2 regions of the Comamonas sp. C24C genome follow, and region 1 is predicted to be linked to the other one. Evidence: riboswitches for the same ligand, from Rfam matches in the RefSeq annotation. Region 1 holds a riboswitch; the other holds the start of a gene.
What was found. A riboswitch is a leader RNA that binds a small molecule or an ion and turns the genes downstream of it on or off. The one in region 1 is predicted to bind cobalamin.
Positions count from the first base shown of each region.

Region 1 (15,252 bases):
GAGGGCGCGCCCGTGCGGGTGCTGCCCCCCGTGGCCGTGCATGTGCCACAAAGCTGGCTGGCCGACGATGCAGGGCATCTTCCGGGCCTGGACGACCTGCAGGCGCGCTGGACCCCAGGGGCCCCCGTGGCGATGCTGGTGTTCTACCGTTCACATCTGCTGGCGGCCAATACCGAGGCCTTCGACCTCATGGCCGACGCCCTGCTCGCACGCGGCCTGAACCCGCTGCCGCTGGCCCTGGAGTCGCTCAAGGACGGGCTGTGCCTGCAGACGCTGCGCTCCCTGTGCCTCACCCACCAGGTGCAGATCATTCTCAACACCACGGCGTTTGCGGCCCTCGGGGAACATGCACGCACCGGCGAGGCTGCCGATGCGCTGGCGGGCGACATTCCCGTGCTGCAGGTCATCGCCAGCGGCAGCAACCGCGAGGACTGGCTGGCTGACAGCCAGGGCCTGCGCCCGCGCGACATTGCCATGCAGGTGGTGCTGCCCGAGATGGACGGCCGCATCATGACGCGCGCCATGAGCTTCAAGGGCCTGGCCCATCGCTGCGAGCTGACGCAAGCTGATGTGATCAGCTACCAGGCCGAGCCCGACCGCATTGCCTGGATTGCCGAGCTGGCCTGGCGCTGGTGTCAGCTGCGCAGCAAGCCCGCCGCGCAGAAGAAAGCCGCGCTGATACTGGCCAACTACCCGGGCAGCGAAGCTCGGATGGGCAGTGGCGTGGGCCTAGATACGCCGGAATCCGTCGTCGCCCTGCTGGATCAGCTGGCACGCGACGGCTGGCAGCTGGGGGATGCTGCTGCGCGGCCCGACTCCGGTCTGGCTCTGATGGGCCTGCTGCAGCAGGGCATCGCCAACGACCCGAAAAAATGGCCTCTGCGTCCCGCGAGCCAGGGCTATTCGCTGCAGGCCTATCAACAGCGCCTGGCAAGGCTGCCCGGCGATATGGCCCAGGCCATAGCCGATCGCTGGGGTGCGCCCGAGCAGGACCCCATGCTGCGCGATGGCTGGTTCATGATTGCGGGCCTGCAGCTGGGCCATGTCTTTGTCGGCATACAGCCCGCGCGCTCTCTCGATGGACGCAATGACTACGCGAGCTACCACGACGCCGAGCTGGTGCCGCCCCATCACTATCTGGCGTTCTACTTCTGGCTGCGCGATGTGTTCGGCGCGGACGCCATGGTCCATGTAGGCAAGCATGGCAATCTGGAATGGCTGCCGGGAAAGAGCCTGGCGCTGTCCCAGCAATGCTGGCCCGATGCCATTCTCGGCCCGCTGCCGCATGTCTACCCCTTCATCGTCAACGACCCGGGCGAAGGGGCTCAGGCCAAGCGCCGCAGCCAGGCCGTCATCATCGACCATCTGATGCCGCCGCTCACGCGCGCCGAAAACCACGGCCCCATGCAGGAGCTGGAACGCCTGGTGGACGAATACTACGAAGCCCTGCTGGTCGATCTGCGCCGCTCCGGCATGCTGCGCAAGCAGATTCTGGACTGCGCCACGCAGCAGGATCTGCTGCGCGAACTCGGCCTCGAAGCGGCAGGCGCACAGCCCGATGCCGACGAGCAGCTGCTGGAACGCATCGATGCCTATCTGTGCGAACTCAAGGAAACCCAGATCCGCGATGGCCTGCATATCTTCGGCCGCTCGCCCCAGGGCCAGCTGCGTGAATCCACCCTGCTGTCGCTGGCGCGCTACCCAGGCAGTGGTGGCAACGAGCAAGGCCTGCTCAACGCACTGGCCGCCGACCTGCTGCCGGCCATGGACTGGAACCCGCTGGACATGGATGCCGCCGCGCCCTGGAACGGCCCGCGTCCGGCCGCGCTGCAGCAGCAGGCTGCCGGTGCCTGGCGCCATGGCGGCGACGCGCGCGAGCGTCTCGAGCTGCTGGCCCTGCAGGTCATTGCCCGGCCCGAGCTGGCCCGCGACTGGCCACACACCCTACAAGTGCTGACGCGCATAGAGCAGCAGATTGCACCGTCACTGGACGCCTGCGGCCCTCAGGAGCTGCTGCAGTTCTCGCGCGCACTGCGAGGATGCTTTGTCCCCCCCGGTCCCAGCGGATCGCCCTCGCGCGGGCGCTGCGACACCTTGCCCACGGGGCGCAACTTCTACACCGTGGACACCCGTGCCATCCCCACCCAGACTGCCTGGGCGCTGGGGCAGCAGTCCACTCAACGCCTGCTGGAGCGTTATCTGCAGGAGCATGGCGAATATCCGCAAGCCATCGGGCTTTCCGTCTGGGGCACGGCCACCATGCGCACCGGCGGCGACGATATCGCCCAGGCCTTTGCCCTGATCGGGGTTCGTCCCAAATGGGCGGCCGGCAGCCAGCGCGTGACCGACTTTGAAGTCATTCCCGCCGTGGGGCTGCGTCGCCCGCGTGTCGACGTGACGCTGCGCATCAGCGGCTTCTTCCGCGATGCCTTTCCCAACGTGGTGCAGATGTTCGATGCTGCGGTACGTGCCGTGGCCGAGCTGGATGAGGACGCCGAGGACAACCCTATCCGCGCCCGCATGCTGCGTGACACGCAAACCGCCATGGAGCAGGGCCTGAGCGCCGACGCGGCCCGCGAACAGGCGCTATGGCGCGTCTTCGGGGCGCCTACAGGCAGCTACGGGGCCAGCATGCATGAGATGCTGCGTAGCGGCCAGTGGACCGACGCAGGTGACTTTGCACGCCACTACCTGCACTGGGGTGCCTATGCCTACGGCCAGCAGGCCGATGGCGTGCCGGCCCGCGCCGCTCTGGAGCGGCGTCTGCAGGCGTTGGATGTGGTGCTGCAGAATCAGGACAGCCGCGAGCATGACCTGCTGGACTCCAGCGAGTACTACCAGCATCAGGGCGGCATGGTGGCGGCCGTGCGGCACCTGGGCGGCAGCGACCCTGCCATCTATCATGGCGACCACGGCAATCCTCAGTCTGCCAGGATTCGCTCCCTGGCCGAGGAGATCGGTCGCGTGGTACGCGCCCGCGTCATCAATCCCAAGTGGATTGCGGGCGCCATGCGCCACGGCTACAAGGGCGGCTTCGAGATGGCGGCCACGGTGGACTATCTATTCGGCTTCGATGCCACCACCGCGCTGGTCTCGGACCAGCATTACGCCATGGTCACCCAGGCTTATGTGGAAGATGAGAGCGTGCGCCAGTTTCTGCGCCAGCACAATCCACAGGCGCTGGGCGATATCGTCTCGCGCCTGCTGGAAGCCATAGACCGTGGCATGTGGGAGCAGCCCGGCGAGCATCGCCAGAGCCTGCTGGCCCAGATGCTGGAGCACGAAGAATTCATGGAAGGACAGGTTTCCCAATGAGCCCCAACCACGATCCGGTACCCGTATTCCCTCTCTCTGCCATACAGGGACAGCCCACCCTCGTGCTGGCTCTGCTGCTGGCCGCGATCGAGCCACAGTTGGGCGGCGTGCTCATCCGGGGCCCGCGCGGCACGGCAAAGTCCACGGCAGCACGTGCGCTGGCGGATCTGCTGGCACCTGCACCATTCGTCACCCTGCCGCTAGGTGCCTCCATCGAGCATGTGACCGGCAGCCTGGACCTGTCCAAAGCTCTGGCGGGCCATGAAGTGGCTTTTGCGCCGGGCCTGATCGCCAAGGCGCACGAAGGGGTTCTCTATGTCGATGAGATCAATCTGCTGCCCGATGCCATCGTCGATGTGCTGCTTGATGTGGCAGCCTCCGGCATCAATCGCATAGAGCGCGACGGGATCTCGCACAGCCATGCTGCACGCTTTGTGCTGGTCGGCACCATGAACCCCGAGGAAGGCATGCTGCGCCCGCAGTTGCTGGACCGCCTGGGCCTTTGTGTGCAGTTGGATAATGCCCAGGACCCGCAGCTGCGCAGCAGCATCGTCAAGGCCAGGCTGCGCTTTGACCTGGACCCCCAGGGCTTTGTGCAATCCCATGCGGCCCACCAGCAGGAGATCCGCCAACGGCTGGCGCAGGCCCGCAGCCGTTGCCGCAATGCCTCGGAACTGACCTGGAGCGATGCCGTCCACGAGGCCGTGGCCCTGCAGTGCATTGCCGCCCAGGTAGACGGACTGCGTGCCGACCTGGTCATGCTGCGCGCTGCACGCGCCCTGGCAGCCTGGCAAGGCAGTCACAGCATCACGCCAGCCCATGTGGCCGAAGTCGCGCCACTGGTACTGCTGCATCGCGCTGCGCAGCCAGACCCGGGCAGCGCCAGTCAGCCCCAGCAGACTCCCGCAGGCACGCCTGCGGCCGTGCCCGCTGCGCCATCCGGCACGGACCGCAAAGACCGCACGGAGCCTGATATCCAGGCGTCAGCATCCCCTTCAGCGGCCTCCCGCGAACCCGGCGCCACCGGCTCCTTGCCTCAAGACGCCGGCCCGGGCCTCGAACAGCCGCCTGCCGGCTGGGGTCAGGCTCAAACCGTGAGCAGTGTCGTCTTCGAGCCTCAACAGGCCGATGCCATGGCTCAGGCAGCCCTGGAGGCCCTGGCCGCAAAAAAAGCCCGGGCCTCCGGTCTGCTGCGCTGAGCGCCGGCCGGGGGCAAGTCGGCTCCGCCAACCAAGGTCTGGCCCTGGCCAGCCATGCCGTATCCAGCGCCCACAAGATGCCAGGGTCATCGATTGACTGGACTGGCACTCTGCGCCAGCGCCAGGGGCTGCCGCTGGCACCCGCCCATCTGCGCTGGCACCAGCCCGAGGGAGCGGTGCGCAGGCAACACCTGTTCCTGCTTGACTGCTCGGCCTCCATGGTGGAGAGCGGCGCATTCGCCCAGGCCAAGGGCCTGCTGCTGCAGTGGCTGCGCCGGGCCTATCTGCAGCGCGAATCCGTGGCCCTGCTGTGCTTCGGCGCAGGCCGGCTGCACTGGCTGCTGGAGCCCACGCGGGCGCCACGCTGGAATGCCGATCTGATCGAGCCGCTGCGCGGCGGTGGCGGCACGCCGCTGGCCCAGGCCCTGGAGTCAGGCTGGCAGATGGCGGCCAGATACTCCCGGCAACCATCCCGCCTGTGGCTGATCAGCGACTTCCGTAGCCCCGATGTGCTGCAACTGGAGCGCGGCCCCATACCTGCCCTGGCGCAGATTCTGGTGGACTGTGAAGCCGCTGCGGGCCAGAACAAGCGTCTGTTTGGTGGTGCCGAGAGGCTGGCAAAGGCCTGGCCGGATACTCTTCGACTGCCGCTGAAATTCAACTAAAAATCGCCTCTACCGCTTAGCAGGCAAGCGCTAGCAGCTATCCATTTTGATAACCATCCAACAGGGCATCACACTGCCCCTGTTCGCCCTATCGATACTCAGCGACCCCACAGGCGGCAGGAAAGCGGCCGCCAGGCCGATGAATTGGGCCGTATGCACCAGGTTATCGCGTAAGATCGCGCCACCACAGGTGCCTCAAGGCGTGCTCTGCGCGCGGAGGTGAAACGAGAAGCAGGTGAATGGAATCCCCATCAATCCTGCACTGCACCCGCAACGGTAATCAGATATATGGCGATGCACGCTCTGGCCCACGGCCATGGCCGCCACTGCGAAAGCGGGAAGGCGCATCGACATGCCACCCTCAGGTGAGCTCTGTAAGTCCGGAGACCGGCCTGATGTGTACAAGGCGCAGCGGGATTGCATGTGGCTTGTGATATGCCAACGCCTGCGTGCGGCTCATCACCTCTTCATTTCCCTCTGCACATTTTGTTTGTCTGGCCCGGGTATCGGCCAAACCGACCGTGGATGACCTATGTTGCATGGAATTTGCCAGTCAGATTTGTCCCAGCGGGCCGGCCGTGCCCTGGCCTCGTCGCCTGGAGCAACGCTTGTCCAGCCCTGAGACCATCCAGATTCGCGGCTGGTGTCCCAGCACCTGGAAGCCCATGCAGGCACAGGACGGCTGGATCGTTCGCGTGCGCCCTCGCTGCGCGTCTCTCAGCGCCGCTCAGTGGCTGGTACTGGCCGAGCTCGCGCGAACCCACGCCTCGGGCCAGATCGAGCTGACGCGCCTCGGCAACCTGCAATTGCGCGGCGTGCACGAATCGGCGCTGCCTGCCCTGCGCGCGGCGCTCGTTGCCTCCAGGCTGGCCCCTGCCGATGAACAGACAGATCTGGCGCCTGCCGTGCATTGCACGCCGTTCTATGCCAGAGGAGATCGCACCCATGCGCTGGCTCTGGCGCTTTCCGTGGCGACGGCGCGTGATCTGACTCCCCTGGCCCTGCAACAGCAGGACATTCCTGCCTTGCCCGGCAAATTCGACATGCTGGTCGACGATCCGCAGCGCCACCTCCAAAGCCTGAGCTCAGACCTTCAGCTATGGGCCTGCGCCGATGGACGCTATGGGCTTGCCCTGGGCCAGTCGGCAGACTGGTATGGTTTCGAGAGCGCACCGGCGGCCGTCCAGGCCGCCATACGGATTGCACTGTGGTTTGCCCGTGAGCGCAGCGCGCAGGCGGCAGGCCGATTGCGCGGCCTTGCAACGCCCATCGACCTTCAGGCCTGCGGACTCGCCAGGGCCAGTCATCACCTTGAGCCCCGCACTCAGGACAAGACCACGGCCAGGCCGTTGCGGCCCGGAGCGCTCAACCCTCACGGCCTGCTGCTGGGCGCCCCGCTGGGGCGCCTGGACGCATGGGCCATACAGAAGCTGGCGGCTCTCATGCCCGAACAGGCAGAGATCCGGGTCACGCCCTGGAAATCTTTGCTGCTGCCGAACAAGCACCTGGATTCACTGCCGGCCCGGCTCGATTCCTGGGACTGGATCAGCCAGTCCACGGATGTGCGCCTGCGGGTCTCGGCCTGCACTGGCGCCCCCAACTGCCCTCAGGCCCATATCCCGGCCCAGTCCATGGCCTTGCAGTTCGCCAGCTCGCAGGCGGCAGACCGGCACCTTCATATCAGCGGCTGCGCCAAGCTCTGTGCCCTGCCTGCCGATGCGACAAATCTGGTATTTGCCAGCCAGGACACAGCGGGCCAGATATGGCTGCACGCCAGCCCCGCCGAAGCACAACCATCGGTCCGGGCCTCCATTCCCTATCGGCCTCTGGACCCAGATCCTCACGATATACAGCAACAGCTCAATGACCTACAACTATGAAAAGTGCGGTGAAGAGATTTACCGGCAATCGTTCAGCATCATCCGCCGCGAGGCCGATCTCAAGCGCTTCAATCCCGTGGAAGAGCGGGTTGCCTGCCGCATGATTCACGCAGCCGGCATGGTGGAGCTGGCCTCGCATATCCATTTTTCCCCGACCTTTGCCGAAGCCGCAGAAGCCGCGCTGCAGCGCGGAGCACCCGTGCTCTGCGATGCTCGTATGGTCAGCGAGGGCATCACGCGCAAGCGCCTGTCGGCCCAAAACCCCATCATCTGCACCCTGCAGGACCCACGCGTGCCAGCGCTGGCCGCCGACATGGGCAACACCCGCAGCGCCGCAGCACTGGAGCTGTGGCGCGAGCATCTGGACGGCGCCGTGGTCGCCATCGGCAATGCGCCGACGGCCCTGTTTCATCTGCTCCGTATGCTGCAGGACCCGGATTGCCCGCGCCCGGCCGCCATCGTCGGCTGCCCGGTCGGCTTTGTGGGAGCGGCGGAGTCCAAGGACGCTCTGCGCGAATGGGGACAGATTCCGTTTGCCATTGTGCAAGGGCGCCTCGGCGGCTCCGCCATCACGGTTGCCGCCATCAACGCGCTGGCAACCACGGTGGAGTAGGAAGAGTCACCATGAATCACGGAAAAATCTTCTGCGTGGGACTGGGTCCCGGCGATCCCGACATGATGAGCGTGAAGGCCGACCGCCTGCTGAGAAACGCCCGCCATGTGGCCTACTTTCGCAAGCGCGGTCACCCGGGCAAGGCACGGCAACTGGTCAACGGCCTGCTGCATGCCGAGGTCACGGAGTACCCGATGGAGTATCCGCTGACCACGGAGATTCCGCACGACGACCCGCGCTACATCGCCCAGCTGTCCTGTTTCTATCAGGACTGGCAGTCCAGGTTGACGGAGCTGACGCGCAGCGAGGATGTGATCGTGCTCTGCGAAGGCGATCCGTTCTTCTACGGCTCCTTCATGCACCTCTATGTGCGTCTGCGACAAGCGGAACAGGTCACGGTGGAGGTGCTGCCAGGCATCCCCGGCATGGTGGGCTGCTGGCATGCCACCGGCATTCCCATGACCTGGGGTGACGATGTGATGAGCGTGCTGCCCGCGACCTTGCCCGATACGCCGCTGCGCGAGCATATGGCGCGCTCTGACGCGCTGGTCATCATGAAGGTGGGACGGCATCTGGGACGCATCCGTGGGCTGCTGGACGAGCAAGGCAAGCTGGACCGTGCCTGGCTGGTCATCAACGGCACCATGAGCGATCAGCAGGTCATGCCGCTGCGCGATGCGCCCGAGCGCTGCCCTTACTTCGCCATCATCGTCGTGCACGGCCAGGGCCGCCGCCCGGCCAATGACATGTGATCGCGCTGACATGAGCAAGACCTCAATGCCTCCACAACTCCTGGTGCTGGGCCTGGGCCCGGGCGATGATGCCCTGCTGACGCAGCAGGTTCGCGACAGCATTGCCAGCGCCAGCGATGCATTCGGCTACTTTCCCTATGTGGCGCGGCTGCAGGGCCTGGAGCACCTGCAACTGCATGCCAGCGACAACCGTGAGGAGCTGGAACGTGCGCGCAACGCCTTGAATCTTGCAGCCCAGGGCCGCAAGGTGCTGATGCTCTCGTCGGGCGACCCGGGCGTGTTCGCCATGGCCAGTGCCGTATTCGAGACGCTGGAACAAGCCAGCCCCGAGGAGCATGCCCGCTGGCAAGGCGTGGACGTGCATGTGCAGCCGGGCATCACCGCCATGCTGGCAGCAGCAGCCCGCCTGGGGGCCCCCTTGGGACATGATTTCTGCACCATCAACCTGTCCGACAACCTCAAGCCCGCGAAGATCATCGAGCGCCGCATCCGCCTGGCCGCCCAGGCCGATTTCGCCATGGCCTTCTACAACCCCTGTTCGCGCTCGCGCCCCGAGGGCTTCTCGCGCGCCCTGCAGGTGCTGCAGCAGGAGTGCGAGCCCGAGCGCCTGATCTGCTTTGCCCGCAACGTCAGCCGCCCCGATGAGACGCTGCGGGTCGTGAAGCTGCAGGATGCACGGGCCGATATGGCCGATATGCGCACGGTGGTGATCGTGGGCAACAGCCAGACCCGCCAGGTGGGCAAGCATGTCTACACCCCGCGCAGCTATGAAGCCTGCAGCAGCGCAGCTTCCATCGTGAGCGACAATGCCTGAGTACACGCAAGGTCCTGCCGGGCAAAAGTGCTCAGCAGCGCTGCCGGTCCAGCCACTCCATGGCCTGTTGCGGGCTCTGGCACTGCGTGCGGGGCGCCAGTACCGGTCTGTCGACCATGATGACCGGAATGCCCAGTTGCCGTGCGGCCTCGATCTTGGCATAGGTATCTGCGCCACCGGCATTCTTGCTGACGATGCAGTCGACGCGGTACTGCCCGAGCAGCGCCAGCTCATCGGCGAGCCGAAACGGGCCGCGCGCCACGATCAGCTCATAGCTGGAAGCCGGCAACGGCAAGGCACCGCCCTCCTGGTCGATGACGCGCAGCACAAACTGGTGCTCACCGGCCAGGCCCGCAAAGGCCGCCAGCTGCTTGCGCCCTATCGCCAGAAACACCCGCTTCAAAGACCGACTCAAGGCCTGTGCGGCAGCCGCCATATCCGGCACATGCTGCCATTGGTCGCCAGGCTGCGCCTGCCAGGCGGGCCGCTCCATGGACAGCAAGGGCAGATCCAGTTGGGCGCAGGCCACGATGGCATTGGCACTCATCTGTGCCGCGAACGGATGGGTGGCGTCGATGACATGGGTGATGTGATGCGCACTCAGGTAATCGACCAACCCCTGCACGCCGCCAAAGCCGCCCACACGCACCGGCAGGGCCGGAGTACGGCGCGTCTGGGTGGCCCCGGCATAAGAATAGATGGCTTGCACCCCGGCCTCGTGCAGCAGCGTGGACAACATATAGGCATCGAAAGTGCCGCCTAACAGGAGAACTTGGGTCATGGCCAATCCGTGGCTTTCAATTATCGGAATTCATCCATCAGGGCTGGAAGGTCTGAGCCCTGCAGCACGACGAGCCCTGGATGATGCCAGTGTTGTGTTCGGCAGTCCGCGTCATCTGGCGCTGGCACAAGCAGGGTCGCGCGGCAGGGCCTGGCCCGTCCCCTTCAGCGTCGAGCCCGTGCTACAGCTGCGTGGACAGCAAGGCGTGGCCGTGCTGGTGTCCGGCGATCCGTTTCACTTCGGTGCAGGGGCATCGCTGGCCAGGCACCTGGAGCTGGGCGAGTGGCGCAACTACCCTCAAGCCTCGACATTTTCCTGGGTTGCAGGCGAACTGGGCTGGTCCCAGGAGCGCACCCACTGTCTGGGCCTGCATGCTCGCAGCCTGAGCAGCCTGACGCCTCTGCTGGCGCCTCACGAGCGCTTTATCTGCCTGTTGCGTGACGGCCCGGCCGCTCACACTCTGGCGCAGTGGCTGCTGCAGCAGGGCTGGGGCGACAGCCCGCTGTGGCTGGTGGAGCAGGCAGGCAGCGATCAGCAGGATATCCGCAGTGGCACTGCGCGCGAGCTGGCCTCACTGTTGGCAACCCAGCCAGCCAAGGCCCCTGTGACTGCGGCTTTCGAAGCGCGCGGCGAAAAAGGTCTGCCCCAGGTGCCAGGCCTGCCCGTCAGTGAGTTTGCACATGACGGGCAGATCACCAAAAGCCCGGTGCGCGCCATGACGCTGGCAGCGCTGGCACCGCGAAAAGGCGAGTGGCTCTGGGATCTGGGTGCGGGCTCGGGCTCGGTCGCTGTCGAGTGGTGCCTGGCTGGCGGCCAGGCCATCTGCGTGGAGCAGCATGCCGCGCGTGCATCCAATATCGCGCAGAATGCCGAGCGCTATGCGGCAGCGATCGAAGTGGTTCATGACCACGCCCTGGCAGCTCTGCCCCGTCTGCAGCCAGAGCCGCAGGCCGTCTTTGTCGGCGGAGGCTTCAGCGCCGAGCTGTTCGATGCCCTATGCATGCGCCTTTCCGGGCCTTGGCGGCTGGTGGTGAATGCCGTGGCACTGCACACCCAGGCGCTGCTGCTGGAACTGCACCGCACACACGGCGGCCAGCTGTATCAGTTGCAATGGAGCGAAGCACAGAGCCTGGGCAGCATGCATTCCTGGTCCCCGGCCCGCCCCCTGGTGCAGTGGGTCTGGAGCAGCCAATGAGACATCTGTTCGCGGGCTGGGGCTTTCAAGCCGGTGCTCTGCCTCAATCATTCGAAAGCTGCTGGAGCCAGGCCTGCCAGAGACTCGAAAGCGCGGATTCAGCGCCCTGTCACTGGACCTTTGCACTGCTGAGCACCAGAAGCCAGACCTCGGCGGCCTACGCCTTGCAGGATTGGGCGAACCGGATTCCGTGCCATATCGACTGGAAGACCTGTACCGAAAGCACGATTGCACATATCGCCACGCCGTCGCATTCCCCAAGATTGCAGCAGCGCTTTGCCACGGGCAGCGTTGCAGAAGCCCTGGCCCTGCATGCCGGCGCCGCTCTGGCACATAGCCGGCTGCTGGTGCTGCGCACCGTTTCGGCAGACCGACGGGCCACGCTGGCGATTGCCGGCCTGCCGCTGCCCACCTCATTGATCCCTGGAGTTTTGCCTTGACCGTTCATTTCATCGGAGCCGGCCCCGGTGCGGCCGACCTCATCACCGTTCGCGGGCGTGATCTGCTGGCCGCCGCGCCGGTGTGTCTGTACGCAGGCTCGCTGGTACCCAGCGAGCTGCTGGCGCACTGCCCTGCAGGTGCCCGTCTCGTCAACACCGCCCCCATGTCGCTGCAGGACATCGTGGCCGAAATCCAGACCGCGCACGAGCAAGGTCTGGATGTGGCGCGCCTGCATTCCGGCGACCTGAGCATCTGGTCCGCCATGGGCGAGCAGCTGCGCGCCCTGCGCGAGCTGGACATCCCCTACACCGTCACGCCCGGCGTCCCCGCCTTCAGTGCTGCAGCCGCTGCGCTGGAAGCCGAGCTGACTCTGCCCGGCTCCTGCCAGTCGGTGGTGCTGACACGCACCTCAGGGCGGGCCTCGAGCATGCCCGAGGGCGAGACCCTGGCCGCCTTCGCGGCGACCGGAGCCGTGCTGGCGATTCATCTGTCGGTCCATGTGGCCGAGCAGGTGCAGCAGGAGCTCACCAGCCATTACGGCGCAGACTGCCCTGCCGCCATTGTCTGGCGTGCCTCATGGCCCGACGAGCAGCTGCTGCGCACCCGTGTCGGAGATATTGCCAGCGCAGCCCAGTCCAATCCGCTGCAGCGCAGCGCGCTGATTCTGGTCGGTGCCACGCTGAGCCAGCAGGACTTCGGCAACAGCCGGCTCTATGCCGATGACTACGATCGCCGCTACCGTCCGCGCGGCGACGAACCGCGCTTCCCTCGCGGAACCGAAGGCGCCTGATGCTGGAGCTGTTTCTGATCGGCATCGGCACCGGCAACCCCGATCACCTCACCCGGGAAGCCGAAAAAGCGATTCGCAACGCCGACCTGGTTCTGCTGCCGCACAAGGAAGACAGCAAGGCCGAGCTGGCCCAGGTCCGCCTGTCGCTGCTGCAAAGCCTGGCCGTGGAAGAGAGCCGAATTGCTCACTTTGACATGCCCCAACGCCGCCAGCAGGGATCAGACTACGACCAACAGGTGGACGAATGGCACGATGCCATTGCCCGGCGCTGGCAAGCCAGTCTTCAGCGCCATCTACCTGCTCGCTCGGGACGTGTGGCCCTGCTCGTCTGGGGCGATCCGGCACTCTACGACAGCACATTGCGCATTGCCTCGCGCCTGGGCCTGGCCCGCGAACAGGTGCGCGTCGTGCCCGGCATCACCTCCATGCAGGTGCTGTGCAGTGCCCACGGCATCGCCCTCAATGAAATCGGCGAACCCTTTCTGATCACCACCGGTCGCCAGCTGCGCGAAAACGGCTGGCCATCCGGGGTGGACACCCTGGTCGTGATGCTGGATGGTCAACGCAGCTATGAGCAGCTGCAAGACACCGATGTCGACATCTACTGGGGCGCCTATCTCGGCATGCCCCAGCAATTGCTCATGCATGGCAGGCTTTGCGACATCGCGCCAGACATCACCAGCAGGCGCGCCCAGGCCCGTGAGCAAAACGGCTGGATCATGGACATCTATCTGCTGCGCAGGGTCGCTGCACACTGATCTAAGGTCGCCAAGGCGCATCTGTCGCCTGGCAGTCACACCCGATCAGCGCACGAAGCGCTTCATGTCTGCAAAGTCTCGATAGCCCGGGGCGTTCAAGCTGCTTGCCGGTAACCGTCTATGCGGATGCCGGTGCTACTGCATGAGGCAGCTTGAGCCGATGCCAGAGCCTGAGCATCTCCTGCAGCAGCACTGGTGCATGGTCTGTGCGATACACCGCGCCCAGCGGCGGCAAGCCCCCTTCGATACGCACATCCAACGCACGCACACGTCCCTGCGAACGCAGTCCCGGAAGAATGCTGCGAGGTACCAGCGATACGGCCCCAGGCTGGGTGAGCAGGCCCTCCAGCACGGGCAGGGACACGGTGGAGGCCGGAAACCAGGAGGCATCCTCCAGCACGGGCAGTACCTCGGTCTCCACGATATGGCGCACCGCGATGCCAAAGCTTGGCAGCACCCAGCGCGCGCCCCTCAAGGCAGGCAGCGGCACATCGCGACGCCCGACGAGAGGATGATCTGCATCCGCAATCACCACGGCCGCATCCAGCAGCAGCGGCTCGAAGGAAAACTCCACCGGCAAAAGCTGGGGCTGGCGACAGAACACCACATCGAGGCCCGAAGCCATGAGCTGCGACAGCAACGGGGCGCTGCCGTCCTCATGCACATCCACATAGACCTGCGGGTGTGCCTCGTAAAAGCGCGGCAGCAGCTGGGACAGCACCGAAAGCGCAGCTGCCGGAATGGCTCCAAGACGCAAAGCCGCCGAAGCCCCGCGCCGGATGGAGGCCAACGATTCGGACACCTCCTGCAATCCCACCAGCATGCCGCGTGCTGCATCGATCAAGGCCTGGCCTGCCACTGTGGGCCGTATGCCGCGTGCATGGCGCTCGAAGAGCTTGATGTCCAGTACCCGCTCCAGCTCGGCCAGGGCCTGGGTCGCCGCCGACTGACTCATGTTCAATTCCACTGCCGCCTGCATGACCGAGCCACATTGCTGCAAAGCCAGCAAAAGCTGCAACTGACGCAACCGCACCTGCTTGACCATACGGGAAAAGAGCAACCGGCCCTCGGGGCTTGCAGCCCCTGCACCAGCCTGCCTCTGAGAAAAAGAAGAGTCAGCAGCCATGATTCCAACGGGTGTCAGATCGTTTCAACAAAGTTCGGCAAGCCTTGAAATCTCGCCAGCGCGAGCGCCAGACTCGCCCGCCCGCTCGCCGAAAGCGGGCCTCCTGCATCAAGCGTCGGAATGACCGTGAGTCGGATAGCTTGCACGCCTCTACCGGTGCATGCCCTCAGGCCCGAGCGGTCGGAGGAAACGCCGCACCACCGCATTGTCGCGGCAATTGACCCGTCTCCTGATGCCGCGTCATGACTTCTGACCCGTCAAGATACGCCGTCATACGCCGTGACATGCAAACGGGGCACTTGCAGTCCGGATCGAGGCATATAGCAGCATTGCCGGTGAACGGCTTCGGGCGATCCTGGCCGGCCCCCTGTAGAGCACGACCCTTGGAAAAACACCACTAAGTAAAAGCCAAAATGGAAATCCGGCCCACATGCAAGATAATGATAACCATTCTCAAAACATGACTCCGTGGCCTTTCTTGCTTGCTTATGCCACGTCTTTTCTGTGCATAGCCTCTACCAAGACCACCACCCCTGGCTGCAAAGCCTGCTGCGCAAGCGGCTTTCCAATCGAGAAGATGCGGCAGATCTGGCACAGGACACCTTTGTGCGCCTGTTGCGCTCCCCCATGCCGCAGGAGCAGATACGGGAACCACGGCGCTATCTGGCCACCATTGCAAAAGGCCTGGCAGCAGATCTGTTCCGTCGCCGCTCGCTGGAGCAATCCTACCTCGACTACCTCGCCACGGTGCCACCCGAATTCGCCCCGTCCACCGAGGAGCAGGCCATCATCCAGCAGACCTTGCTGGATGTGGACCGCATGCTGCAGGAACTTCCGCCCAAGGTTCGCGAGGCCTTCGTGCTGGCCCAGTTCGAGGAACTGAGTTACCCCGAGATCGCCGAACGCCTGGGCATCTCGCTGCG
Region 1 covers NZ_JBKFBC010000002.1:600,351-615,602, reverse strand. The annotation lists gene cobN (cobaltochelatase subunit CobN) at 1-3,315, shown strand, start outside; gene ACLBXN_RS06475 (ATP-binding protein) at 3,312-4,514, shown strand; gene ACLBXN_RS06470 (vWA domain-containing protein) at 4,592-5,179, shown strand; cobalamin riboswitch at 5,351-5,589, shown strand; gene ACLBXN_RS06465 (nitrite reductase) at 5,788-7,059, shown strand; gene ACLBXN_RS06460 (precorrin-8X methylmutase) at 7,043-7,672, shown strand; gene cobI (precorrin-2 C(20)-methyltransferase) at 7,684-8,424, shown strand; gene cobJ (precorrin-3B C(17)-methyltransferase) at 8,450-9,238, shown strand; gene ACLBXN_RS06445 (cobalt-precorrin-6A reductase) at 9,270-10,025, opposite strand; gene cbiT (precorrin-6Y C5,15-methyltransferase (decarboxylating) subunit CbiT) at 10,018-11,214, shown strand; gene ACLBXN_RS06435 (cobalamin biosynthesis protein) at 11,211-11,654, shown strand; gene cobM (precorrin-4 C(11)-methyltransferase) at 11,651-12,445, shown strand; gene cobF (precorrin-6A synthase (deacetylating)) at 12,445-13,203, shown strand; gene ACLBXN_RS06420 (LysR family transcriptional regulator) at 13,322-14,329, opposite strand; gene ACLBXN_RS06415 (sigma-70 family RNA polymerase sigma factor) at 14,834-15,252, shown strand, end outside.

Region 2 (15,252 bases), on a different contig from region 1:
AGACGGATTGCGCCTGGCACACCCAAGCTCGCATATCTTTCACGCCCGACTCAAACAAGAGGATGGCCTGCAAATGTCCAGACTCACGAGGCTGCTCCATTGCGTGCCTTGCGTGGAATGCGCCATGACCGCTCAGAGATGGTAATGCGTTACGCACTGCGGATTCCTTCAGTGTTGCCACAGTTGCGGCCAGGGATACCAATCTTGCTGAACAGACGCCATGATGCACATGAAAAGCAGGATTGGCCGAGGCGGTGACTGAGGCGTGCTTTATCCAGAAATAAAGCCTTCCTGGCACCCTGAAGGTGGGCTCATGGCAAGCTGCCGGTGCAAGCGCTGAGGCCTATGCAACGGTAATCACCACCGTTTTTTCTACGCCATCCTCCGTCACCTCAACCGAAGATCGATAGGACGTGCCCTGTTGTTTGGCATTGAGAATGGCCTGAAGGTCTATGCCCCGACCTGCAAGCTCTTTGCTGGCGGAAGCAGGCAGAAGCTGAGCCAGAATATTCACGGCGAATAAAGGGACTCTAAAGCTGTTTTCCAAGGTTCCGGCCACGTATTTTTCCACAGTGATTTTTGACACAAGACGCTTCCTGAAGAGTGTGAGTGAACCAGCGTAATATTTTTAGCGGGAAGTCGTCGCCCCTGTTGAATGCTTGCTGACTTAAGTCAACGCAACCATGCATCTCTTCGAAATCAGCGCATTGAACTGTTCGGCGATATTTGTGCCGGCCCAGCTTCATGGTTCTTCCCACCTTGATCGAGAGTGTTCAGATACTGGCTTCTCATCTGGCGGTGAGACGAGGCATGCCATGCAAAAGTCAGTTTCAGTCTCAGGCCTTGCGCCTGGCTAATCTCATTAAAAAGTGAGCTTTTCACGTACTCTCTATATACATTTCACTATGAAAAGTATCTGAAGTCTTTTCTGGTCGAGCGCTACACGCTCACTTTTTGATATCCATGGCCTTGCGGCAAGTGTAGATTTCCTGTCTGCGTTACCAAAACGCTGTTGACGCTTGGCGGCTCCAGCGTGACCAATGCGGCGAAGATGGGTTTTGCGTGCGCCGAACAGCAAGGCTGAATCCTGCGATGCTCTTTCAAGTTCACCCGAAGACAGCCACTCTGACGAGTCTCCGACGCCTTGAAAAATGAGTCGTCGCACCCCCCTCTTTTCGGCAGAAATTTGCGCAGATGCATCCCCTCCCGATCATTCATGGTGCGGTGCAATAGCCCCGCTTAGGCGGCATGGTTAGACTGCGTGTCCAGTCACTTCACGGTTCTCGATTTCAAACCACATGTCTCACACACCCTCAAGCTCCAATCTTGCTGCACCAGTGGTGAAGCTTCGCATGCGTGTGATGGCAGATGACATCATTGCCATTGGCCCCGGAAAGATCGAGCTCCTGGAAGCCATCAACGACACAAAATCCATTGCTGCGGCGGCCAAATCCCTGGGCATGTCCTATCGGCGGGCCTGGCTGCTGGTCGATGGCATCAATCAGGCGCTGAAGACCCCTGCGGTGGTCACATCAACCGGTGGCTCTCATGGCGGCGGTACCGCGCTCACCGAAACAGGCCATCAGGTCGTCGCCTTGTATCGGCGCATCGAGCAGCATGCTCTCAAGGCCTGCGAGGCCGATCTGGACCAACTGGTCGCCATGGTCCGCAGCAGCTAGGCTGGCTGGCTGGCAACACCGTCGCCGGCATGCCGCGTTATCGTGCAGAGCCCAAATGGGCCGCATGCAAAGCAGCGCTCATTGCATTGGGCTCGATCACTTCAGCATGAACTTCACCGCACAGTGCCGCCCATGCAGCGCGGCAACAGGGCGCTGAACGCATCGAACCATGTTCGGCGGCCCAAGTAGCAAACCACGTCACAGGTCTTCATCCGGCATAGGGAGCAAAGCTCAACTCTTCGTAATATATACTGAGATATAACGAAAGCCGACCTGGCAGATTGCTTCTACCGGGCGTGCAGCGACTTGTTCTGCACTCCGTTGCTCCTGCCTTCCAAACCCTTGCGCTTACGTGAATTGAGATCCATATGGGCAGCGAAAAACTCAGCCTCGAAGAGCGACTGCAGGTGCTGGAAATACTGCTGGAGGAGTCCATATGGGGACTTCACCTCGACCGACCGGAGCAACGCAAGGCCATTGCATCGGCGCTCTACACGCGCCTGGAAGTGGCCGGCCGGCATCAGGCCTACCCTGCCGGCGTGGCCGCTGCCTTGTATGAGCATGCCGATGCGCTGTCCGAGCTGGACAATACGCCTGACCCGCTCAAGCCGCTGTTACGTCCTTTGATCCGATATTCAGGGGCTGATGACTGAATGCTGCCTTCTGAAAGATATGCGCCAGCCGGCATAGCCCTGCGAAGACAGACATCAGTTAGAAAAGATGCGCGCTCCATGCGCCAGGACATGGCGAACCCGCTGGCACCAATCACCGTTCATGGGCTGGTTCGACCACCCCATTCCTGTTCGTATTCCACAACGATCATGTCGAGTAGAGGGCTTTAGTGCAGCAAGATCACATTTCCTACCTGCTGGCCCTCCATCGGCAGCAGGACTGGGCGGCAGCAGCAGCCGCGTGTCAACTCTCTCCAGCCCAGCTGAAGAAAGCAGTGGCAGGCGTCGAACGCGAATACGGCTGTGCCCTGATCAAGACAGGGGCAGTTTTTCGCGGGTTCACGGTTGAAGGCGAGAAGGTTGTTGCCTGGGCACAAAACCTGTCCGAAGCGCTTTCCACGCTCAAGCATGTATTTGCCGCTTCAAATAGCAGGAAGGCGATTGCCCCTCTCCTGGAGCGACGCTCCGTCTCCCCGAAGCGGCTTGAGGCACCGGGACCAGATCGCCAAGAGATCGATCTGATGATCAAAGCTGCACTGAGCGCACCAGATCACGGCGGCTTGCATCCTTGGCGCGTGCTTGTGTTTCCCGCTGATTCCCGCGCGAAGCTGGCTGATTTGTTTGAACGGGAGAAGCTCAGGCGCGACCCTCTGGCTTCCGCTGAGGATGTCAAGCGTGCCCGCGAGCACGCCACGCGCAGCCCGGCCTTGCTGGCTTTCGTCATATCGCCCAAGCCGCGCATGCGAGTGCCGGAGCGTGAGCAATGCCTGGCAGCCGGCTGCGCACTGGGCAACCTCCTGAATGCAGCACATCAGCTCGGCTATGGCGCCATCATGCTCAGCGGCGAGCGCTGCTTCGACTCCTTGCTTTGCACGGAACTGGGAGTCGATTCCACGGAGTATCTGGCAGGATTCATCAGCCTGGGCAGTGTGGCGGTGGCCCCGCCGCCGCGAAAGCCTGCCATGCTCGATGCGGTAAGAGCCGTCTGGGGCCCGGGCGTGCCAGAGCCGGTCCAGCGCAACGACTGCCGCGATTCAGTACCCAGCACAGCAGCTGCCGGGCCGCAAAAGCCCCACTGAGCGTTGTGCAACTTCCCCGGAAGTACATGCCGCAGACAGGTTTCCAAGCGAAGTAAACGCGGCCATGCGAGTAACGCTGGCAGGAGGAATGAAAGCAGGCCTCAATCTGCTTTCGCCATTGGCCGCTCGAACTTCCGGAGCAAGAAGAACGCCAGCGCGGCCAGTCCGGCCAGCACCAGGGACAGCGCATTGGCACAGTCTGCTTCTGACCCCAGCACATGGTTGTAGACAGCCAGCGACAGGGTTTCGGTGCGCCCGCTGATATTGCCTCCCAGCATCAGCGAAATGCCGACCTCCCCCATCGACCGCCCGGCGGCCAGCACCAGGCCAGCCAGGATGCCAAGCCTGGCCAGCGGTAGCTCGACCTTGATGATCACTTGCCAAGGTCGTGCCCCCAGCGTCGCAGCCACCTCACGCAATGAGTCATCCATTTCGGCGAAGGCAGCTTGAGCAGGTTTGACCATCAGCGGCAGACCAGCGACCACCGCAGCGATGACCAGGCCTGTTTCACTGAAGACCCAATGCGGTCTCCAATCCGGCGGCAACCAGGCGAGCAGCCAGCCTTCTCTCCCAAGCAATAGCAGCAGTACATAGCCAATGACGATCGGCGGGAATACGAGGGGCAAGGTCACCAGTGCATCGAGCAAGGCCTTGCCGCGAAAGCGGCAGCGGGCCAGGACCCAGGCCAGCGGGACGCCAAGCGTCAGTTGCAGCAGCACGCTCCAGCCCATCACTTTCAGAGTGAGCGGAAAGGACGTCCAGGCACAGGTCTCGGGGAGCAAATCAGTCCGCCAAAAGCTCAGAGGCCATTGGCGGTCATGATGCGCCGGGCAGTGTCGCCTTGCATAAAGGCCTGAAACCGGCTCTGCGACTCGGTAAGTGCACGATCCCTGACGGTGCCGAGCGATATCTCTATGGGGTCGTAGCAACTCTGGGGCAGTTCGAGCATGGGGCCTGCGCGACCGGCAAGCGCCAACGCCTCGGTCTTGTTCACAAACCCTGCATCGACCTCGCCGGAGCTCAAGTAGCTCCCCACTTGAGGCACACCTTCAACCTCGAGCAGCTTGGACGACAGCGCATCGGCGAGGTGAAGTCGCTTCACGCAAGCATCGGCTGCGCCGCCAAATACGGTCCGGGTGCGATGAGGAAGTGCAACCCGGCCAAAGGCCGCGTCTTTCAGATCCTCAGGGCTGTTCAATGACTTGCCCTTGCGGGCCACCAGAACCAGCCGGCCTGTCCCGAGACGGTCGAAGCGGCTGAAAAGTCCGGTGGGCTCCAGCAGGCTCTTGTCACCAATCAGAAAGGCGACTTCCCGGTTCTGCCTGGCCTGGGTCTCGATCTGCTTGATATGTCCGAAGGCAGCCTGCGCTTCAACTCCCGTTTCCTTGCGAAACGCCTCGATCAGTTCGAGCACCGGCTTGCGATAGCCTCCCATCGCGGCAACCAGTACGGTCTCGGCGGCCCTTGCGGGCGTGCTGGCAAGCAGCGTGGCCACGCAGGCCAGCCCCAGCAGGTTGCGAGCGAAGACGCGTCGCGAAAAATGAGGCCCTCGATTTCGATCCAGATCAAGGGGGCCGGCGTTATCGGTAATAGCAATCGACATTCAGAACTTCAGCAGAAGATGGCATCTGTGTTGCAGCGCGCACGTTATATTCGATGGAATATAACACTAGGAAACAAGAGATCGCCGCCTATGACAGACACCATCACCCTACGCCCCATTGGCATCATCCATAGCCCTTTTCAAAGCACGCAGGGCATGCCGATACAGACCGTGGCGGCGGCCGATGCGGAAGGCGAGCTGGAGATCTTCGAAGAATTCACCGCAGGATTGCGTGATATCGAAGGCTTTGAATTTCTCATCCTGCTCACCCATCTGCATCAGGCCGTGGAGAAGCTGGAAGTCGTGCCGTTTATGGATACCGTGAGCCACGGGGTGTTTGCCACGCGCGCTCCGGCCAGGCCCAACCGGATTGGTCTGTCCATCGTGAAGCTGGTGCACCTGAATGAGCGCATATTGCGCTTTCGCGGCAACGACATGCTGGACGGCACCCCCGTGATAGACATCAAGCCTTACGTACCCCAGCTCGATGTGCGCCAGACGGAACACATAGGCTGGTTTGGTCATGGCCTGCAACGTCTACCTGCCACGGTCTCGGATGACCGCATGTCCTGATCCGGTTGGGAGCCTGCAATCCGGCGCTGACTCCCGTCGTGACGCTTGATCTGCCGCGTCGATGGTCAAGCGATTCCCCGAAGCCGGCGACATTCGGATTCACTTCTGCAATTCGCTGCGCCTGGCTGCGCGAAACGGACGAGAACAGCAAGGGCGCGCTGAGGTGGGGCCCTGGCGCCTCGGGTCACTCGCAGAGCAATGGGCTCGACCGCGAGAAAACATGAACAGCCCAACAATCATCAGGATATAAACCCCTGGCGGAGGTGCATTGGCGAATGCGCTGCATCAAGTGCCTGAATCCACGGCAAGTCAGACATTCGCCGCAGGGACTTCTCTCCCCATCCTCATACGCCCCGCATTCATCAACAACATACCCAGAATGGAAGCCGCACCGCCTTCCAGCAACGATCTTGTGACGGGCTCCTGCAGCCAGAGGCTGGACCACAGCATGCCAAACAATGGCACCAGGGCCATATATGCGGCAGCCACTCCGGCACCCAGCTGTTGCACGCCTTTCAGAAACCAGGCATATGCCAGTGCCGTGGCCCCCAGCGCCAATGCCACCAGGCTGTACCAGGCCGCAGCAGGCGCCTTCCACAAGCCGGCCCATGCAGAGCCCCCTTCAAGCACGAAACTCGCCACCAACAACAGCACCGCGCCCATGCAGGCAGTCACCGTTGTCGCGGTGAGCGCATCCACGCTGGTCAGCACGACGCGTCCAATCAAGGTGTACGCCACCCAGCAAGCAGCGCAGCCCAGCAGCAGCCACTCTCCGACACCAGAAGAAGACATCAGAGCGGCTGGAGCGCCATCACTGAGCGCATACAAAGTACCCATGACGGCCAAACCCAGGCCCAGGCACATGACGGTGTTCACGCGTTCACGAAACAGCAGCACTGCGAAAAGCATGGTCAACACCGGATTAAGCGCCACCACCGTAGCCGCCTTGCCTGCGGGCACTGTCTTGAGCGCCAGCAAAAAGAACACCGAGTAGCCCAGCACCCCTACGGCGGAAGCACAGGCCAGGCCCGTCCATTGGCTCCCCCCAAGGGTGCGAAATGCACTCATGCGGCCGCTGCGATACAGCCACAACACCAACAAAAGGCTGGCCAGCAAGAAGCGCAGGCTGGCTGCCGCCAGCGGGGGCATGGCCTGGGCGACGATGCGCCCCCATGGCCAGGAAGCACCCCACAGGGCAGCCATGGCAATCAGTCTCACATGGGTTGAGGTTCGTGAAGTGTTCATGCCAGCTACTATCTGCTAATCGGAACTCATCGTCGAATGAGCAAAAACTCATGACATTCACGCAACTCGAAGTCTTTGCCGCACTCGCCCGGATGGGCAGTTTTTCGCGCGCGGCGGCCGTACTCGGTATCTCTCAAAGTGGCGTCAGCCATGCCATCAAACAGCTGGAAACAGAGCTGGGCGTCACGCTTGTCAAGCGCGAAGGCGCTGCCGCAACATTGACCGAGGTGGGCGCCCGGCTACTCATCCGTGCCAACGACATCCTTCAGCAAAAAGAGGCATTGCAGCAGGAAGCCGATGCAGAACACGGCATTGCCCGGGGCCGCTTGCACATTGCGTCCTTTGGCGCCACTTCGTCGCTGCAGCTGCTGCCAAAGCTACTGTCACGCTTTCAGCAGGAGCACCCCTTGGTCGAGGTGCACATTGAGGAAGCCACCGACAGCGTGGTCGTTCAATGGTTGCTGGAGCGGCGCGTGGAACTGGGCTTTGTCACCTTGCCCGATGAGCGCTTCGACACCCTGACCCTGGCCAAAGACGAACTGGTGGCAGTGATACCTGCTACGCATTTCCTGGCGTCCCGATCCGCCATCGGCGCCATGGACCTGCATGGACAGCCCTTTATCCGAACCAGCGCCGGCTCAGGCCCCCACATCGATGCATTTCTGGCCAGCCACGGGGCCGAACCCAGAACGCTATTCAGGTTTGAGCAGCTCGCCTCCATGATGGGCTTTGTCGCACAAGGCAGTGCCGTCACCATTGCCGCGCGTCTGGCTCTGCCTGCCCCGCCTGCGGGTGTGGTCTATCGTCCGCTGAAGCCTCGTTGCCAACGTGAAATAGCATTGGCCGCATTGCGCTTTGACAAACTCTCGCCGGCCGCCCTCGCCTTCGTCGAACTGGCCCGCAAAAGCCGAAGCAGCCTGAAGCTCGAATAGTCGTAGTGGCTGAGCCCGCTGCGGTCTTTGAGCAAGCATGAATCAGCAACGACTTTGCTGCTCCTCAAATCGCTGCGGGGCTCATATCGGCGCCAGCCATGGCTTCGATCTGCTCACGCAATCGACAGCCCTGGAATGCCATGGTCGCGGCATGCCCATCAGGCATACTTTTTGGCGCCGGAGACACAGACCACCGCAAGCAAAGTCACGACAAGCATCGACCAGCTCACGGACTCATTCAGCAGCAAAGCCGCAAGGCCCAGGCCCATAAAAGGCTGCAGCAGCTGCAGCTGGCCGACTGCCGCTATGCCGCCCTGAGCCAGGCCGCGATACCAGAATACAAAACCGATGAGCTGACTGAAGAGTGCCACATAGGCAAAGCTGAGCCAGGCGCGCATGCCGACATTCGCCAAGGCCGGCGGAGTCGTCCACAGCGCAATAGGCAGCATCACGGGCAAGGACAGGATGAGTGCCCAGCTGATGACCTGCCAGCCCCCCAGCTTGCGCGACAGACGAGCGCCCTCCGCATAGCCCATGCCGCAAACGACGACGGCGGCGAGCATCAGCAAATCACCGGTGAGGGATGCCTGCGCCCCTCCCATTGCCGCATAACCTGCAACCACCGCAGCGCCCGCTGCCGAGAAGACCCAGAACAGCGGCCGAGGACGCTCGCCACCGCGGAGCACGGCAAAGGCTGCGGTACACAGCGGCAACAAGCCGACAAATACGATGGAATGCGCCGAAGTCACGTGCTGCAGTGCCAGCGCTGTAAACAATGGAAATCCGACAACCACGCCCGCCGCGGTAATTGCCAGTGATGGCAGATCGGCCAACGATGGTCGGCGCTCCCGTTGCAAAAGCAGCAGCAGCCAGGCCAAAAGCGCTGCAACTGCAGCGCGCGCGCATGTCAGAAATGTGGGATTCAAATCTGCGACGGCCACGCGAGTGGCAGGCAACGATCCGGCAAAGATGGCGACGCCAATCATCCCGTTGACCCATCCGCCAGTACTTTTCTCCATTCAAGGCTCCTCAATTGAGCCTTGAGTACATCATGACGTCTGTGCATCACACCATGCACAAAACAGCACAGTTTAAAGAAACTGTGTTCAATAAAAACCAGTACAGAACGTAAGCCTAGTCCTGAATCCGGCCCAAATCCGGACGCTTCAATGCTCGAGCCAGGACAGAAAAAACACGCTCGTCGGAGCACTGTGAAACGTTGAAGCGCAGAAAGTCTCCGGCCGACTGGGACTGGCTGAAGGAATTGCCCGGTGCGAGCACCACGCCCTCGTGAAGACAGGTGCGCGCAAGCGCTGCGGCATCGATGCCTTGCGGCAGCCGGCACCAAAGAAACATGCCTGCTTGCGGTATCAAGGCGGGCCTGACCCCCATCTTCTGCAAACGGCCGGCCACCTTTTCCATCTCCTGCGACAGCCGCTGACGCACTGTTTCCATGTGCTTTCTGTAACCGCCATCCGTCAGTGTCTTCAGAATAAGTGCCTCCGCCAAACGGCCTCCACCGAAGCTCGTGGCAATTTTGAGGTCGACCAGCGCATCAATCCACTCGGGCCTGGCAGCCAGGAATCCGCAACGTACGGATGCCGACACCGTCTTTGAAAAGCTGCCGATGTGGATGACGCGTGCAAGCCCGTCAAACGCAGCCAGTCTGGGCGCATGGGCGCTCTCGAAATCCGCAAAGATGTCGTCCTCCACGATTACCAGCTCGGAGCTGTCAGCGAGCTTGAGGAGTCTGTGTGCAACGAGTGGAGACAGGGCTGCTCCCGTCGGGTTGTGAATGCCCGAATTGGTGATGTATAGCCTCGGCGAATGCTCTTGAAGAGCCTTTTCGAACAAGGACAGATCCGGCCCCTGGGCCATGTAAGGCACTCCAATCGCCTGGACCTGATGGGCTTTGAGCAGGGCATGAAAATTGAAATAGCAGGGATCATCAACCAGAACCCTGTCCCCGGGCTTCAGCAGAAAACGGAAAATCAAGTCGATTGCCTGCGTTCCTGACTCCGTCAGCATCACCTGCTCGGGTGACGCATCGATACCCGTGGCAGCCATGCGACGAACCAGAAGCTGGCGCAAGGCCGGGTTCCCGAGAGGTGTCGAATACTCCGTCAGTTCCGACAGCGAACCCCGCGCCTGTGCCCGCAGTGCTCGCCTCAGCCCGTCCTCAAACATCCATGTGGGCGGCAGCCAACCGCAACCGGGCCGCAGCGATGCCGGGTCGCTCTCCAACGACTGACGTGACACCCACAAGGGGTCGACAACACGGTCAAGCCTCGGCCCCAGCTTCATCAAGGCAAGCGGCGCCACGGGCCCGTTGACATAGAAACCGGCACCGGGGCGCGATACGACAGCGCCTTCTGCCGCCAGTCGCTCATACGCTTCCACCACGGTGGAAACCGACATTTTCAGCAGTCGGGCCTGCTGCCGGATCGAGGGCAGCCGCGTTCCAGGCAAGATGCTTCGAGAGGCAATGCCAGCCCGAATATGCGACATGACCTGGTTGATGAGAGTACCGCTGCGCGCCATTCGAATGTCCACCGTGTTGGCAAGCACTCCACTACAGTATGGAGCAATTGTGATTGATTGTGCCCCATGACCTGCCCGAAGAGCCTCCGGGCTCTGGCGGGGATAACGCCCCCACTTTGCCGAAAGCGATGCGGCTGCCCGGCAGGAACCGACTCAAGGCAGGCTCTGCACCTGTTCGTCACCCATAGATTGGCAGGGCGGGACGCCAGTCATTTGCCATGCTCTGCTTGCCGGAAGAGCACTGGACGATTGATTCGCGAGCCGCGAGCAAAGACCTGCCTGATGCACAAGGCGCAGGCCATGCACCGAATGCAAACAAAGCGCTCGACATTGGAAGTATCAAGCGTTGTCAACGCCATCCAAGCGCTCTTTGCCGCCACCGGAAATCCATCTGCGAACGGCTGCCTTGAAGCAGTTGGCAGCGGTCAACTCACCCGCTGCGCTCCTCGGGTACCGACACCGCAGGCAGGCCATGGCCTGTGGACAGCGAAGTCAGGCTGCGCAGTCACGGCAGCGGCCATACAGCGTGATTTCATGGCTGTCGACCAGAAATCCCGATGGCGCCAGACTCGCCAGATTGCCGGGGCAGGCATGCACATCGAACACCCGCTGGCAGACCGTGCATTGGAAATGATGATGGTGGCCGTGCCCTGCCACCTCATACATGGGGGTGCGCTCGGGCAGGTGCACCTCATGAAGGAATCCCTCTTCGGCCATCGCCTTGAGTGCCCGGTACACGGTCGCAATGCCAAGCCCGGGCAAGGTTGCCTGCGCCAACTCCAATACCTCCTGTGGCGCAAGCGGCCTGCCGGCCTCTGCCATGGCCTGCTCAATGGCCGCGCGCTGCTTGGTGGATCGTTGCTTGGAGGTGTTCATCGTGGCGAGGCTGGGTCAATAGCGACAGGAGGCAGTATTGTGCCGTGGCTCGATCCTAGAGGTACTTGAGCCAGGTAATGTCGCGCCGGCGCTGCTTGAGTGCGGCAAACCAGCTTGCTGCGGGATACAGAGCCACGGCCAGCAGCGCTGCGATCACCCATAGCCAAAGCAGGCTGCTCAGTCCGAACAACTGTCCCTGGTTGGCCCCCCAGAACGCCACTGCCGCCAGGTACATGAACTTGAGCACGTACAGGTGCAGCACATAAAAGAACATGGGGGCGGCCCCCAAGGTGGCCAGAATTTGCAACCCGGTGCGGCCTGCGGCGTTCTCGAAGGCGCACAGCAGCAGCAAGCCGATACCGAGCGTCAACATCAGGAACAACAGCGAAGGCGGATACTTGGTGACGTTGAGCCAGGACATCAGTGTCTGCAGCGCATTCGCACCGGCCAGCCAGGGCGCATCTCCATAGACATTGAGCGTGCGCAGCAGCGCAAAGCCCAACAGGGAGGCGATGCCTGCCATCAGCAGACAGCGGCGGCGCTGCGCCGAATCACAGGCTTTACCAAACCACGGACCGATGCCGTAACCCAGAGCAATCACGCCGATCCAGGGCAGCAGAGGATAGGACGTGCGCAGCTGCACTCCGGCCAACTCCAGCCAGCCACGGTCATGCAGGATCGCCCAGGGTATATGCATCACGTGGCCCGCAGGAAAATGCAGACCATTGAGCAGGTTGTGCCCCGCAATCAGCACCAGCCCCAGCAGCAGCAAGGCCTTGCGTGGCAGCCATACCAGCACCGACAGGGCCAGCATGGACAGACCGATCGCCCAGATCACCTGCAGAAAGATCTTGGCGGGAGGAAATTGGAAGGTCCAGGCAAAGTTGACGACCGTCACCTCCAGCAGCACCAAGAACAGGCCGCGCCGCCACAAAAAGCCGGACGCGGTGCGCGCCTGAGCAGCACCGGCATGCCGGCTGGCATACAGATAGGCCCCCAGGCCCGTCAAAAACACGAATACCGGCGCACACAAATGGGCCAGCATGCGCGGGAAAAACAGGCCGGGCGGAGTGTCCGCCACCACCATGGGGTCGGGAATCTGCAAATGCAGATAAAAGGTTTCACGGACATGGTCGAGCAACATGAACAGCATGACGAGACCACGCAGCGCATCGATCGATTGCAGACGGCCAGCATTTGCTGGTGGAGAAGACAGAGAGGACAAGTTGCTTGCTTTATTGATATCGAATTATCAATATCATAACAATTCATACCCGGTGTCTGGCGCAGACATGCTCGATTTCACGCCCGCTTCCAATGCGCAGGTCGAGGACCCGGTCGACAGCCCGAGCCTTGGACAGCTCTCTCAAGCTTCACATGAGACGCTGCATATGAACGGTCTGCCATAGCGGATCTTCTTCACGCTCGATCACCGCAAAGCCCTGCCTTTGCCAAAACTCAAGAGCTCCCGGCAGGAATGGATGGGTGTGCAGATAAAGCACCTGCACCTGCTGGGCCAGAGCATGGCGCATCAGCACATCCAGCATCGCCTGCCCCACGCCTGAGCGCCGGAATTGCGGCGCGACAAACAGGCGCACGACCTCGACCACCTTCTGCGGTCCGAAATCCAGTTGCGCAAATCTGCCGTCATAGTCCCGGCAGGCAATCGTGGCCTGCACTCTTTGGTCAGCATCGAGAGCCGCCAGCATGCAGCCGCTACCCGATAGGTAGGTCTCTTCGAAATGGCGAAGATCCTCGGGAATTTCCAGTGAAGCGATGCGCCCGCCGAACATGGAAACACGTGCGCTTTGCAAAAAGCTGTGAACCTGATGCAATTCACGAACGCGCTGGATGGAAATGTCTTGCAAGCGGGGCATGGAGAGGCAACCCGAGCTCATTCGTCGTCTTGGCTTGGGACTGATTGCTACAAAATCAGCTACATTACCGCAACTTTGGTTTCGCAAGAACATGCGTGCGCAGCGACGAATGCATGAGGGAATCCAGTGGTCAGGCACCTTCGGGGCCGGCCCGTGAAATGGAACTGCCCCCGCAACTGTAGGCAATGAGCCAGCCATCACACAGCCACTGAACATCTGTTTGGGAAGGCGATGAGCCAGCGATGATTTGCCAGTCAGGAGACCTGCCAGAGCACCAACCATTCATTGCCGGCGGGGTGCCCGGGAAGTGAGCATTTCATCGCTCCGCTAACGTGCTGCCACTCAGGGCAAAGTTCAGGCGCGTGTCCTGCTATGTCTTCCAAGGTGCTTTTCGCCGCTTCTGGAAAGATATTCCGATGCTGCTTCGAAGCCTTGCCAGCACTGCCCTGCTCGCTACCGCATTTTCCGCTCATGCAACCGACTTTCCTGTGAAGCTGCAAAACTGCGGCTACACCCTCACTCTCGACAAGGCGCCCACCTCGGTGGTCACCATAGGTCAGGCCGGCACCGAAATGCTTTATGCCCTCGGCCTGGGCGACAAGGTTGTCGGAACAGCGCTCTGGTTCAACCCGGTACAGCCCCGCTTCAAGGCCGTCAACGACAAGGTGCCACGCCTGTCCGACAACATTCCCAGCTTCGAGTCGGTCCTCGGCAAGCGCCCCGCCTTGGTGGTTTCGCAATTTGAATGGATGGTGGGCAAGGATGGCGTGGTGGGCACGCGCGAGCAATTCCATGATCTGCGCATCGCCACCTATGCCATGCCAGCCGACTGCGAAGGCAAGAACAATCTCGTGGGATCGGACGGCACGCGTACTGCCAGCTACGACGTGAAAGCCCTGTACAAAAGCATTCGCCAGCTGGCCCAGGCCTTTGATGTCGAGGACCGCGGCGAAAGCCTGGTCAAAGAGCTGAGCAATCGCCAGACCCAGGCCGTGGCCAAGGTCAAATCCTCCGGGCTCCAGAACCTGTCTGCCGCACTGTGGTTCTCCAGCGCAGACCTGGCCGCCGACCCCTATATGGCCGGCAAGAACGGCGTGGCCGGCTACATGATGCAAGCTCTGGGCTTGCGCAACGTCATCACATCCGCAGAGGAGTGGCCGACCGTGGGCTGGGAGACGATTGCCAGGACCAATCCCTCGATTTTGATCGTTGCCCGCATGGACCGTCGCCGCTTTCCTGCAGACGACTATCAGAAAAAGCTGGACTTCCTCAAGAAGGATCCCGTCACCCAGCACATGGATGCCGTCAAGAACGGCCGCATCGTGATCGTGGACGCCGACGCCCTGCAAGGCTCCATCCGCCAGGTGGACGGCATGGAGCAGATTGCCAATGCGGTGCTGAAGATCGAAGGCCTCGCCAAATAAGCCAGGCATCAACGAAGTCCGCATGCCGGCGCACCTTGCCCGGCCGCTGAGCCATGAATACCTACACGCAGAGCCTTTCCAGACCGCTTCTACCGGCAGGCCGGCTGCTGCGCGCCGCCCTGCTTGGGGCCGCAACAGCGGCCTTGCTGCTGCTGGCCATCGTGTCCGGCATAGCGATTGGCGAGACCGATATCTCCGCGCGCATCGTGTACCAGGTGCTCGCAAATCAAATGCTGGGCACCAGCTACGTCATAGACCCCATCAATGCGGGCATTGTCTGGAATTACCGCCTGAGCAGAGCCCTGGTCGCAGCCAGCTGCGGGGCCGGGCTGGCCGTCTGCGGCGTTGTTCTGCAGTCCCTGCTGCGCAATGCCTTGGCCGAGCCCTACCTGCTGGGCATTTCAGCAGGTGCTTCCACGGGAGCCGTGCTGGTTTCGGTCGCCGGCCTGGGGGCGGGCTTGGTCTCGATGAGCACCGGGGCTTTCCTCGGAGCGGTTTGCGCATTTGCCCTGGTGGCCTTGCTGGCCCATGCCGCTGGCAATGGCGGCCTGCGTAATGGCGGGCAAATCGTGCTGGCCGGCATTGCGGGCTCGCAACTGTTCAATGCGCTGACATCGTTAATCATCACCAAGTCCGGCAGTGCCGAGCAGGCGCGCGGCATCATGTTCTGGCTGCTCGGCAATCTGAGTGGCGTGCGCTGGCCCGATACGGTTTTGACGGCAGCGGTGGCTATGGCAGGAGTGCTGGTGTGT
Region 2 covers NZ_JBKFBC010000010.1:96,890-112,141, reverse strand. The annotation lists gene ACLBXN_RS18160 (hypothetical protein) at 344-586, opposite strand; gene ACLBXN_RS18155 (winged helix-turn-helix domain-containing protein) at 1,353-1,679, shown strand; gene ACLBXN_RS18150 (hypothetical protein) at 2,048-2,332, shown strand; gene ACLBXN_RS18145 (nitroreductase family protein) at 2,521-3,429, shown strand; gene modB (molybdate ABC transporter permease subunit) at 3,531-4,211, opposite strand; gene modA (molybdate ABC transporter substrate-binding protein) at 4,229-5,032, opposite strand; gene tsaA (tRNA (N6-threonylcarbamoyladenosine(37)-N6)-methyltransferase TrmO) at 5,123-5,605, shown strand; gene ACLBXN_RS18125 (DMT family transporter) at 5,915-6,850, opposite strand; gene ACLBXN_RS18120 (LysR family transcriptional regulator) at 6,901-7,782, shown strand; gene ACLBXN_RS18115 (DMT family transporter) at 7,941-8,801, opposite strand; gene ACLBXN_RS18110 (aminotransferase-like domain-containing protein) at 8,917-10,323, opposite strand; gene ACLBXN_RS18105 (Fur family transcriptional regulator) at 10,816-11,199, opposite strand; gene ACLBXN_RS18100 (DUF1624 domain-containing protein) at 11,255-12,424, opposite strand; gene ACLBXN_RS18095 (GNAT family N-acetyltransferase) at 12,573-13,169, opposite strand; cobalamin riboswitch at 13,136-13,361, shown strand; gene ACLBXN_RS18090 (ABC transporter substrate-binding protein) at 13,565-14,500, shown strand; gene ACLBXN_RS18085 (FecCD family ABC transporter permease) at 14,554-15,252, shown strand, end outside.
Region 2: it holds a riboswitch for cobalamin, as region 1 does, so the genes downstream of both, ACLBXN_RS18090 (ABC transporter substrate-binding protein) here and ACLBXN_RS06465 (nitrite reductase) in region 1, are expected to answer to the same signal.